Regions from separate parts of the Paenibacillus borealis genome, predicted to be linked through region 2. Evidence: riboswitches for the same ligand, from Rfam matches in the RefSeq annotation. Region 2 holds a riboswitch; the other holds the start of a gene.
The links. Region 2 has a riboswitch for preQ1 ahead of queF (preQ(1) synthase). Riboswitches for the same ligand answer to the same signal wherever they lie in the genome.

Region 1 (4,848 bases), 2.9 Mb from region 2:
ACCAGGAACGTGCAGCCTCCCGGATTATGAATTATAATGAGAATATTGCTGTTTCAAGCGTGTATATGAAAGGGGAACTATTGCAATGAATGAAGCTCTGCTCAAACTGGAGCGAGGACTTACAGGCGGGGGCCTGGATGCTCTGCTCGTAACTGATCCTAAGCATGTATACTATTTGACCGGCTTCGCCAGCAACCCGCATGAACGTTTTCTGGGCCTGCTGCTGATCCGCGGCGAGGAGCCCGTGCTGATCGTTCCGGCGCTGGACGCTGAAGCGGCGCATGCCGCCTCCTCGGTGAAAACTATCCTGACGCACAGCGATACGGACAACCCGTACGAACTGCTTAAATCCCGCTTCGGCGGTGCGAATCCGGGCAGCTTCGGCATCGAGAAGGAGCACTTCTCCGTCAGCCGTTATGAGTTGCTGGCAGACGCCATCCCGGCGGGGTCATTCAGCGACATCGGCCATCTGCTCCGGGCTATGCGCGCCGTCAAGACACCTGAAGAAATCCGCATTATGAAGCATGCCGCCGAACTTGTCGAGGAGGTTCTCCGCCGCGGCCTGTCGCATGTCAAAGCCGGTGTCAGCGAGAATGAGCTGGTAGCGGAGCTTGAATATCTGATGAAAAAAGTCGGTGCCTCTGGCCCCTCCTTCGACACTATGGTGCTCTCCGGCCCGAACACGGCCCTGCCGCATGGCGTACCGGGCGAGCGCATCATCCAGCCGGGCGATCTGCTTATGTTCGATCTTGGCGTATACGCCGGAGGATATGCTTCCGACATTACCCGCACCTTCGCTGTAGGCGAAGTCAACAGCAAGCTGACCGATATCTACAACACTGTGCTTGCTGCCAATGAAGCCGGTATTGCCGCCTCCGTTGCAGGAGCCACCTTCGGTTCTGTCGACAAAGCAGCGCGGGATGTTATTGAAGCCGCCGGTTACGGGGAATACTTCATGCACCGCGTCGGACACGGTCTCGGCATGGATACCCATGAATATCCTTCGCTGCATGGACTCAACACGGATATCATCGCAAACGGCAACGTCTTCACCGTAGAACCGGGAATTTATGTTCCAAATCTTGGCGGCGTGCGCATTGAGGATGATGTGCTCGTTACGGCAGAAGGCCCGCAGACGCTGACCAGCTTCCCCAAAGAATTGACAGTGCTGAGCCTGTAATTCAGCAATTGCAAAAGCCCCAATCTCCGGTTCACTGGAGTTTGGGGCTTTTTTATATAAGACTATTCTATGAAATATTGCGCTTGGTCTCCTGGGGCCTGACTGTCTGCTCTTCTTCAGCGAATTTAAAGGAACGGGCAAGGTAGAGCACCGGTGTGCCTGCGCCCGTGAGAAGGAATTTGGCCAGATAGGTGGTCAGTAGAATCTCTGTCCATACCTTCAGGTCATAGGTTCCGGCAAACGCAATCGTGCAGAAGATCAGAGTATCGACAAAAGAGCTGATCATTGTGCTGCCGTTAGAGCGGATCCAGAGCTGCCGCGAGCTGCCATAGTACTTGCGGATCCATGCATACAGGCGCACATCCAGAAACTGGCTGATGAAATATGCGGTGAGACTGCCCAGTGCGAGCCTCGGCATCAGGCCGAAGATCGTCTGGAGTGAAGACTGGGCAATATCCGTCTCCTGCGGCTCAAATATAAGCACCATCTGCATAATGACGGTAGTCATCAGCAAGGTGAAGAACCCGAACCAGACAGCGTTCCGCGCTTCAGCCCGCCCGTATCTCTCATTCAGCAGGTCACTGGTCATATATAACGTGACATACATCGTATTCCCCAGCGTCATCACGATATCGAAAGGCATCGCAATCGTCTTGGCTACTTGTATATTGGCGACCACGGTTGCCATACCTACCCAGGCATAGAGCCCTTTTTTACCGAACAATCGGTAGCAGAGCAGAAAAAACACAAAATTAACGACAACAAACAAAATACCCCATAACAAATTGAACATATTACTGATTACTCCTCCTAGTTTTGTTTACGCGGGATGGTTACGAACCGCGGATATCCACTTTTAGAACTCTTTTAGAACTCTTGTAGCACTCTTATAGAAACAAAACAATAACACTCTATCATAGAAGAAGCTAACATGCTATGAAATTTTAAATTTTCATGAAAACAGCGTGTAATTCACTTTTTTCGGTAAATTGGTGATAGACTCGTTAAATATTCAAATTTTTCTGAAAAATAATGCACAATAGAGCAAACTTTCACTATTCAACCTGAGGTTAATTCTATAGAATAGTTATCAATCACATTTCCCGTTAACGCTAGCTTCATATATGACCTACACCAATGGAATATATTGCTGCTTGCCTGGCTCTTTGTCGGGCTGGGGATTTCAGATGCAATTGACAGAAAAGGAGAGAAAGAAATGTTCCGTTTCAAAAAATCAATTAGCCGCAAGTTTACGCTTCTGCTGTTTGTCGTTCTGTTACTCACTTCTCTTTTGCTAAGTATCAGCTTCTACTTCATATCCACCAACATCATTAACAGTTACGTTCTGCCACAGATCAATAAGTCTCTGACGGCCTCAGCCCAGGATGTATACAAGAACCTGAATGCTACAAGCGCGCAGCAGGCCCTTAACAAGAATGAACAGGCAGGAACTAATGTAGAATTCTATTTCGAGGAAAAGCGGAAGCAGCACGATGTGGAGACCATCTTCCTCATCGATCTGAAGGAAGGCAAAGCCACTGTCCTGGTCGCTGACCATAGCGCCAAGCTTAAGCGCGAGGAATCCATTGAGGTATTGCCTGCCATGGAGCAAGCCTCCAAGGGAAAAGCAGGACTTAGTGAAATCTATAGTGATAGCCATGGTATACATAAGAGTGCATTTGTTGGCGTTCCCGGCACCACAATGCTCGTTGGTGTAAGCTCGGATGTCGGCTTTATTCAGGAAAAGATGAGCAACATTCTGTGGACCAGTGCGGGAATCACCCTGCTGGCACTTATTGTCGGACTCTCCGGCGCTACACTGATGAGCCGCAGAATCATCCGTCCGATTAAATTGCTGGCAGCCTACAGCAACAAGCTGGCCGGCGGCGATTTCACCGAAGCACTCACGATTAAAGGCACCGATGAAGTAGGCCAGCTCTCCGAGAGCTTCCGGATCATGAGCGAGCGGCTAAAAGAGATGATCGGACATGTGCTGGATACATCAGGTACCGTAGTTGCCGATTCCAATGATCTGAAGGAACGCGTTCAGATTCTGAACAATATGGCCGAGCAATCCGCTATTTCCGTAGAGGAAATCGGTAAAGGCAGCACCACGATTGCTAGCAGCGCACTGGATAATTCCCGGGCTATGGATGAGATCAACATCGGCATCCAGCATATCGCTTCCGCTGCCGGTGAGGTCACGGAGCAGATCAGTGAAGCCTCCGCCGAAGCCATGGGCGGTAATGATATTGCCCAGAGTGCTGTGCAGCAGATGCGCCAGGTGGAACAGGCCTCGGTGCAGTCGCTGGAGCAGTTCCGCATCATGAATGAACGCTCCCTGATGATCGGGGAAGTTGTGCAGGGGATTACCGAAATTACGAAGCAGATTCAGATGCTGTCGCTTAACGCCTCGATTGAAGCAGCACGTGCAGGAGAGCATGGCCGGGGATTCGCGGTCGTGGCCGGAGAAGTCCGCAAGCTGTCAGAGCAATCCAAGGAATCCAATGAGCAGATCCGCGAATTCCTGCTTGGGCTTCAGGAAGATATGAACCACTCGGTATCTGAGATGAACCACGTGAATGCAGAAGTGGCTTCAGGTGTGAACAAGGTTGTTGAAGCGGGCAATGCCTTCAATCATCTGCTGATTCTTATTCAGAGCATCAACCATAGCATTCAGTCCGTATCTGCCGCTACCCAGCAGATTTCGGCAGGCACCGAAGAAGTCAGTGCCTCGGTGGAAGAAACGGCACAGATTACGGCCAAGTCGCAGCAGAGCGCCGATACGCTTGGCGAGAACTCCGCACGCCAGCACCAGGAGCTGGAAGGACACGCACTGACCGTCGAGCACCTGCACGAGCAGGCTGTGAAGCTGCAAAAGGCTGCCCAGCAGTTCAAAATTTAGCTGTAAAGCTGCTTAGCAGCAAAAATAAAAGCAGTTCCAAAGGCCACGCGGCTGTTGGAGCTGCTTTTTTGTATCTATTCTAATTCGTTGCTGGCAAATTGGGATTCTTAAGGCCGCGCTGTTTCAGCATAAATGTTGTTCGAAATAAATGTTGTACGAATTACAACTTCGATTCATAAATACCCGGGTTTTTAGAAGGATTGTTGTATGTAATACAATAATTTCTCTGATTTTCCGCTTGGAAAAGGAGAATTGCTGCAATTCGTACAACATTTTTGAATTAGGACCGATGTAATCGGCAAAATGTTGTATTTTGGGCAGGATTATAGGCTAATAGCTTAAATTCAGCTTATACAGATTATAGCAGGAGATGATTAGGGCATGTTCAGTGTCTTGGTGCCCAGAGGATGACCGAGACACCGATCACGCAGATCCCTGCGCCGATCCAGTCGTAGAGATCCGGTGTTTTCCGGTCCACCAGCCAGCCCCACAGCACAGCAAGCACGATAAATACACCGCCATAGGCTGCATATACCCGGCCAAAGGAAGGAAACTTCTGCAGAGTCGGGATAATGCCATACGCGATCAGAATTACTGAGCCTACCAATCCGTACCACAGCGGCCGCGATTCCCGCAGCCAGAGCCAGACCAGATATCCGCCGCCGATCTCGGCCAGTCCGGCAACAATAAACAGCAGAACCGCAGCAGCCACCCCTATTCCCCTCTTCCTCGCAAGCCCATAATGTTGTACACGGCATTCATA
Region 2 (4,848 bases):
TTACGCAATTGAAATTCTCACCTGCCAGCTCAAGCAGCCCGGCGAGAATCTCCTGGGGTTCCATCATCGTTACTTTATCTTTCGCCGAGCCATCCCAGGTGAAGGCGGAGTCACACCAGCTGCAGCGGTAATCGCAGCCGTAGGTGCGGACGAACATCGTTTTGACGCCAATGACTGCCCCTTCCCCCTGGATGGTCGGGCCGAACATTTCAATAACAGGTATTTTACTCATGGTCGCAGCCTCCGTACAGACGATAAGACGGTCCCTCTTCCGGAATATCTGCAGCCAGCACCTCTGCCCAGGAGGTCGGAGTCTCCCACAGCTTAACCGAGTACACCGGCAATGAAGCCCGCTTCAGCTCATAAGCGATGTATGCTGACATGTTCTCCGCCGTCGTGCGGAACGACAGCAGCGCCACCTTGGAGCCGGTAGCCGTAAGTGTCTCCAATACAGGCTCATTGCCCATGGCCAGAAAAGCATGATCCAGACGGTCGACTACAAGCTGCTTCACGGTCGCTTTGATATCGCTGAAATCGATGACAAACCCCTCATCCGACTGGCCGTGCTCCAAGGACGGAACGCCCTTCAGCACAACTTCCAGCTTGTACGTATGCCCGTGCAGATTGCTGCATTTCCCCTTGTGTCCGATCAGCTGATGGGCAGCATCGAAGGTGAATATTTTGCAGACAGATACTTCACCCTGCATTACAGACCCGCCCCCTGGCGCTCCGCCTCATATTGCTCAAGGCCGCGCTGGCGCAGCAGACATGCCGGGCAGGTGCCGCAGCCGCTGCCGATGATCCCGTTATAGCAGGTCAGTGTCTGCTCGCGGATATAGTCGAAGTACCCAAGCTCATCGGCCATTTTCCAGGTTTCTTTTTTGTCCAGCCACATCAGCGGGGTATGAATCACGAACTCATAATCCATCGACAGATTGAGGGTAACATTCAGTGATTTTACAAACACATCCCGGCAGTCCGGATATCCGCTGAAGTCCGTCTGGCAGACACCGGTGATGATGTTGCTATAGCCCAGCTGTTTGGCCAGAATCGCTGCAAAGGACAGGAACAGCAGGTTCCGCCCATCTACAAATGTGCTCGGGAGCTCCTCCCCTTCACCGGCAGCGATTTCGATATCGTCCCGGGTCAGAGCGTTCGGGGCCAGCTGATTCAGCAGTCCCAGATCCAGAATATGCTGCTTCACCCCAAACTTAGCGGCAATCTCCTTGGCGACTTCAATCTCAGCGGCATGCCGCTGATTATAATTAAAAGTAACAACCTGAACCTCCTGGAACTGCTGCAAAGCCCATACCAGGCAGGTCGTGCTGTCTTGGCCGCCGCTGAAGACGACCAGTGCTTTTTTATTCATCGTAATTCTCTCCTCCTTATTGTTCTGTGTGCGGGGAAACTGCCGGATTAACGGTTATCCACTTTCTCCGGATACAGGTCATGATTCATCAGCCGGTGCTCGGCCATGGCCTCATATTTGGTCCCCGGGCGCCCCCAGTTGCAGTAAGGATCGATGGAAATGCCGCCGCGCGGCGTGAACTTGCCCCAGACTTCGATGTAACGGGGCTCCATCAGCGAGATCAGATCATTCATAATAATGTTGACACAGTCTTCATGGAAATCCCCGTGATTGCGGAAGCTGAACAGATAGAGCTTCAGGGATTTGGATTCAACCATTTTGATATCTGGAATATACGAGATGTACATCACACCGAAATCCGGCTGTCCGGTAACGGGACACAGGCTGGTGAACTCCGGGCAGTTGAATTTGACAAAATAATCACGGCCGGGATGCTTGTTATCGAACGCCTCCAGAATCTCCGGAGCATAGCCGAACTTATACTTCGTACCTTGGTTGCCCAGCAGGGTAACCTCCTGCATTTCCTCTTTCAGTCTGCCTTCTGACATGACAAAAAACCCCTCTCTTTTCCCTAGGCTCAAGGCCTGAACTGGAAAGAAGAACGAGATTCCGAAAACCTGGCTCTACTAAGATGAGACACGCGGCATAACAAGAAATAAGTACAGGCAAATGCCCGTACTCTTTAAGCCCCCGGGTATCCGGTAAGCTGATCCTGCCTCTGGCGGTCTTAGTTTTTTATAGAGGGAGTTTGCGAACCTCTCCTGCGCTTGTGCACGCAGATTTCTTCTTTATGCTTATGACTATACATATGGTGCGTCTTGAACTATACCATGATTGCAGGAGGGTTGACAACCCTCACAGCTGATCCAGAATCAGCGAGCACAGCAGCCCCATGGCAGCAATAAATCCCGTAAGCGGTCCGCCGTCCTCATAGGCTTCAGGCATCATGCTGGAGGAGACCATCGCGATAATTCCGCCCCCGGCAAAAGAAGCAATCAGCGCCTCCGTATATCCGCTTGCATGGTCCATAAACGAATAGCCGGCTCCCGAAGCTGCGGTGGAAATAACCAGAACGCCGAGCCACAGCAGCATAATTTTTCTTTTGCCGTAGCCGTCCTGCTTCAGCCCTGCCGTGCTCGACAACCCTTCCGGAATATTGCTGATAAAAATAGCGATGACCAGCAGCAGACTTACACCTTGGCCGGCAATCAGGCTTGCTCCGATCATGATCGACTCAGGAATAGCATCCAGTACGGTTCCGGCAAAAATAGCCAGGCCGCTGCCGCCTTTACTCTCCGTCTTCCCTGAAGCTCTGGCTGAGCGTTTGCGGCCGGCGCCGCCTTTTCGCGAGATATACCAGTCAAACAGCGTGAATACCAGCGCTCCCGCAGTAAAACCGATGATCGTCGGGGCCAGCCCGCCGTCACTCGCGGAATCCTCCAGCAGCTCATAAGCAGCTGCACCAATCAGTACGCCTGTTCCAAAGGCCATAATGAATCCGATCAGCTTGTTTGGAATGGACAGGAACAACGCCAGCAGTGCCCCGAGTAATACAGCAGAGCCGGAAATGGCTCCCCACATCAATGCACCCCACATTAGGCTCACCTTCCCCGTTTATGTATTGTTAATAGAAGTGCATAGATGTAGTTTACACTCTAATGGGGAACTGCAAACAATGTATCTTCCGGCGGACGGCTGCAGCTCCCCGATTAAAGCGCGAATTTTCTTTTTATGCCATGAAATATTAATACCGTTAATTAATACGATGTGGCGAACCTATGGATTCAATTGCCCGGAAACGGGTAACTTAGAATTAACAATCTCTTACTAACCAAAGGATGGGATCCTATATGGAACAAAACGTACAGAAGCTTATAGATTGGCTGGAGGCGCAGGAACATGCAACCCTGGTAATCAAGAAACAGGAGCTGGATGACCAGGATACTGTCCACTTTAATCTGGAGACTGTAGACTACCGAAACGCCGAGGATGTCCTTGATGAATACCTGGACAGTGCACTGATTCTGCGGGGTTCGGGGAATACCCTGAATGCTGACGGTGAGCTTGTGCCGCTTCCGCAGCCAAATTATGAGATCGCAGTGAGCGGGCTGAAGCTGAATTCAGTAGCAGAAGATAATGTCGAGCTGCAGACGGACAGAGCGAAATATTCGCTGGCCTTGAGCTGAATGAACTAGTACTACCTTAGACACATAAAGGCCATGGGTGAAGCTTACCCATGGCCTTACATACGTCTATTGATTCAAATATAAGAAATTATCAGCTTAATTATACTTCTTCGCCGAGAATCTCAACTTCCGTCTCCAGCTCAACATTGAATTTATCCTTAACTGTTGCACGCACATGCTGAATCAGTCCGATATAATCACTTGCCGTCGCATTATCCGCATTAACGATGAATCCGGCATGCTTGCGCGATACCTCTGCTCCGCCGATGCGGGTCCCCTGCAGTCCGCTCTCCTGAATCAGCTGGCCGGCATAACGGCCCGGCGGCCGCTTGAATACACTGCCGCATGAGGGATATTCCAGCGGCTGTTTGGATTCACGGAGATAGGTCAGCTCATCCATGGAGGACTTGATCGCCGCAGGATCACCCGGCTGAAGCGCAAATCTGGCCTCCAGCACAATATACTCTCCGCTGGCAAAGATGCTTTTGCGGTATCCCCACTGAAGCTGATCGCCCTGCATAATCACGAGCTGTCCGTCCTTGTTGATTACAAGTGCACTTTGCAGCACATCCTTAACCTCACCGCCGTAAGCTCCCGCATTCATATACAGCGCCCCGCCTACCGTTCCGGGAATACCGCAGGCGAACTCCAGACCCGTCAGCTCCTGCTCCAGCGCATACCTCGAAGCGTCGATAATCTTCGCCCCGCACTGCGCGTAGAGCAATCCGTCCCGGATGCCCATTTCCGTCATGTCAGAGGTCTGAAGCACAATGCCGCGGATGCCCCCGTCCCGGATAATGACATTCGAGCCGTTTCCGAGTACCGTAAGCGGTATATGATGATCATGCGCATATGTAGATATTCTCTGAATTTCATCGTAAGTAGCGGGTGCGGCCCAAATATCCGCTCGACCGCCCATGCGGGTATATACCAGATCCTTAAGATTCTCGTGGCGCTTCAGCGAGCCTGCTGTGACCAGCTGCTGCAAGTCCTCATATATGTTGTCAATATTCATTCTTCATGCTCCTAACTCTATGAAAATGATGATCGTGATCATCTGCCTGCCTCACACGTGCATCGCGGCAACCACAACTTTAACAACGAACAGGCTCCCTTGTCAATGACAGGAGCCTGTTTGGAAGCAGCATACAGCATTATTATGTTTCATTATTCCCGATTATAACCTATTTCCCGGCCGCAGCACGCTCTGAACGGAATTCTTCCCTTCTCTCAGCCCGCTCCCCCTCTTTCATCCGGGGACAGGTATAGCAGAGACGGCCGCCTTCAGTCCGG

Region 1: another riboswitch for preQ1. It lies ahead of PBOR_RS07135 (queuosine precursor transporter); the one in region 2 lies ahead of queF (preQ(1) synthase).

Annotation. Positions count from the first base shown of each region.
Region 1 is NZ_CP009285.1:1,665,358-1,670,205, reverse strand. It holds gene PBOR_RS07140 (M24 family metallopeptidase) at 86-1,180, shown strand; gene PBOR_RS07135 (queuosine precursor transporter) at 1,248-1,973, opposite strand; PreQ1 riboswitch class I at 1,985-2,030, opposite strand; gene PBOR_RS07130 (methyl-accepting chemotaxis protein) at 2,397-4,085, shown strand; gene PBOR_RS07125 (YnfA family protein) at 4,471-4,797, opposite strand; gene PBOR_RS07120 (cobyric acid synthase) at 4,800-4,848, opposite strand, start outside.
Region 2 is NZ_CP009285.1:4,556,410-4,561,257, forward strand. It holds gene queE (7-carboxy-7-deazaguanine synthase QueE) at 1-232, opposite strand, end outside; gene queD (6-carboxytetrahydropterin synthase QueD) at 225-707, opposite strand; gene queC (7-cyano-7-deazaguanine synthase QueC) at 707-1,369, opposite strand; gene queF (preQ(1) synthase) at 1,417-1,917, opposite strand; PreQ1 riboswitch class I at 2,091-2,134, opposite strand; gene PBOR_RS18990 (ZIP family metal transporter) at 2,225-2,965, opposite strand; gene ymzB (protein YmzB) at 3,220-3,555, shown strand; gene murB (UDP-N-acetylmuramate dehydrogenase) at 3,656-4,570, opposite strand; gene PBOR_RS19005 ((2Fe-2S)-binding protein) at 4,740-4,848, opposite strand, start outside.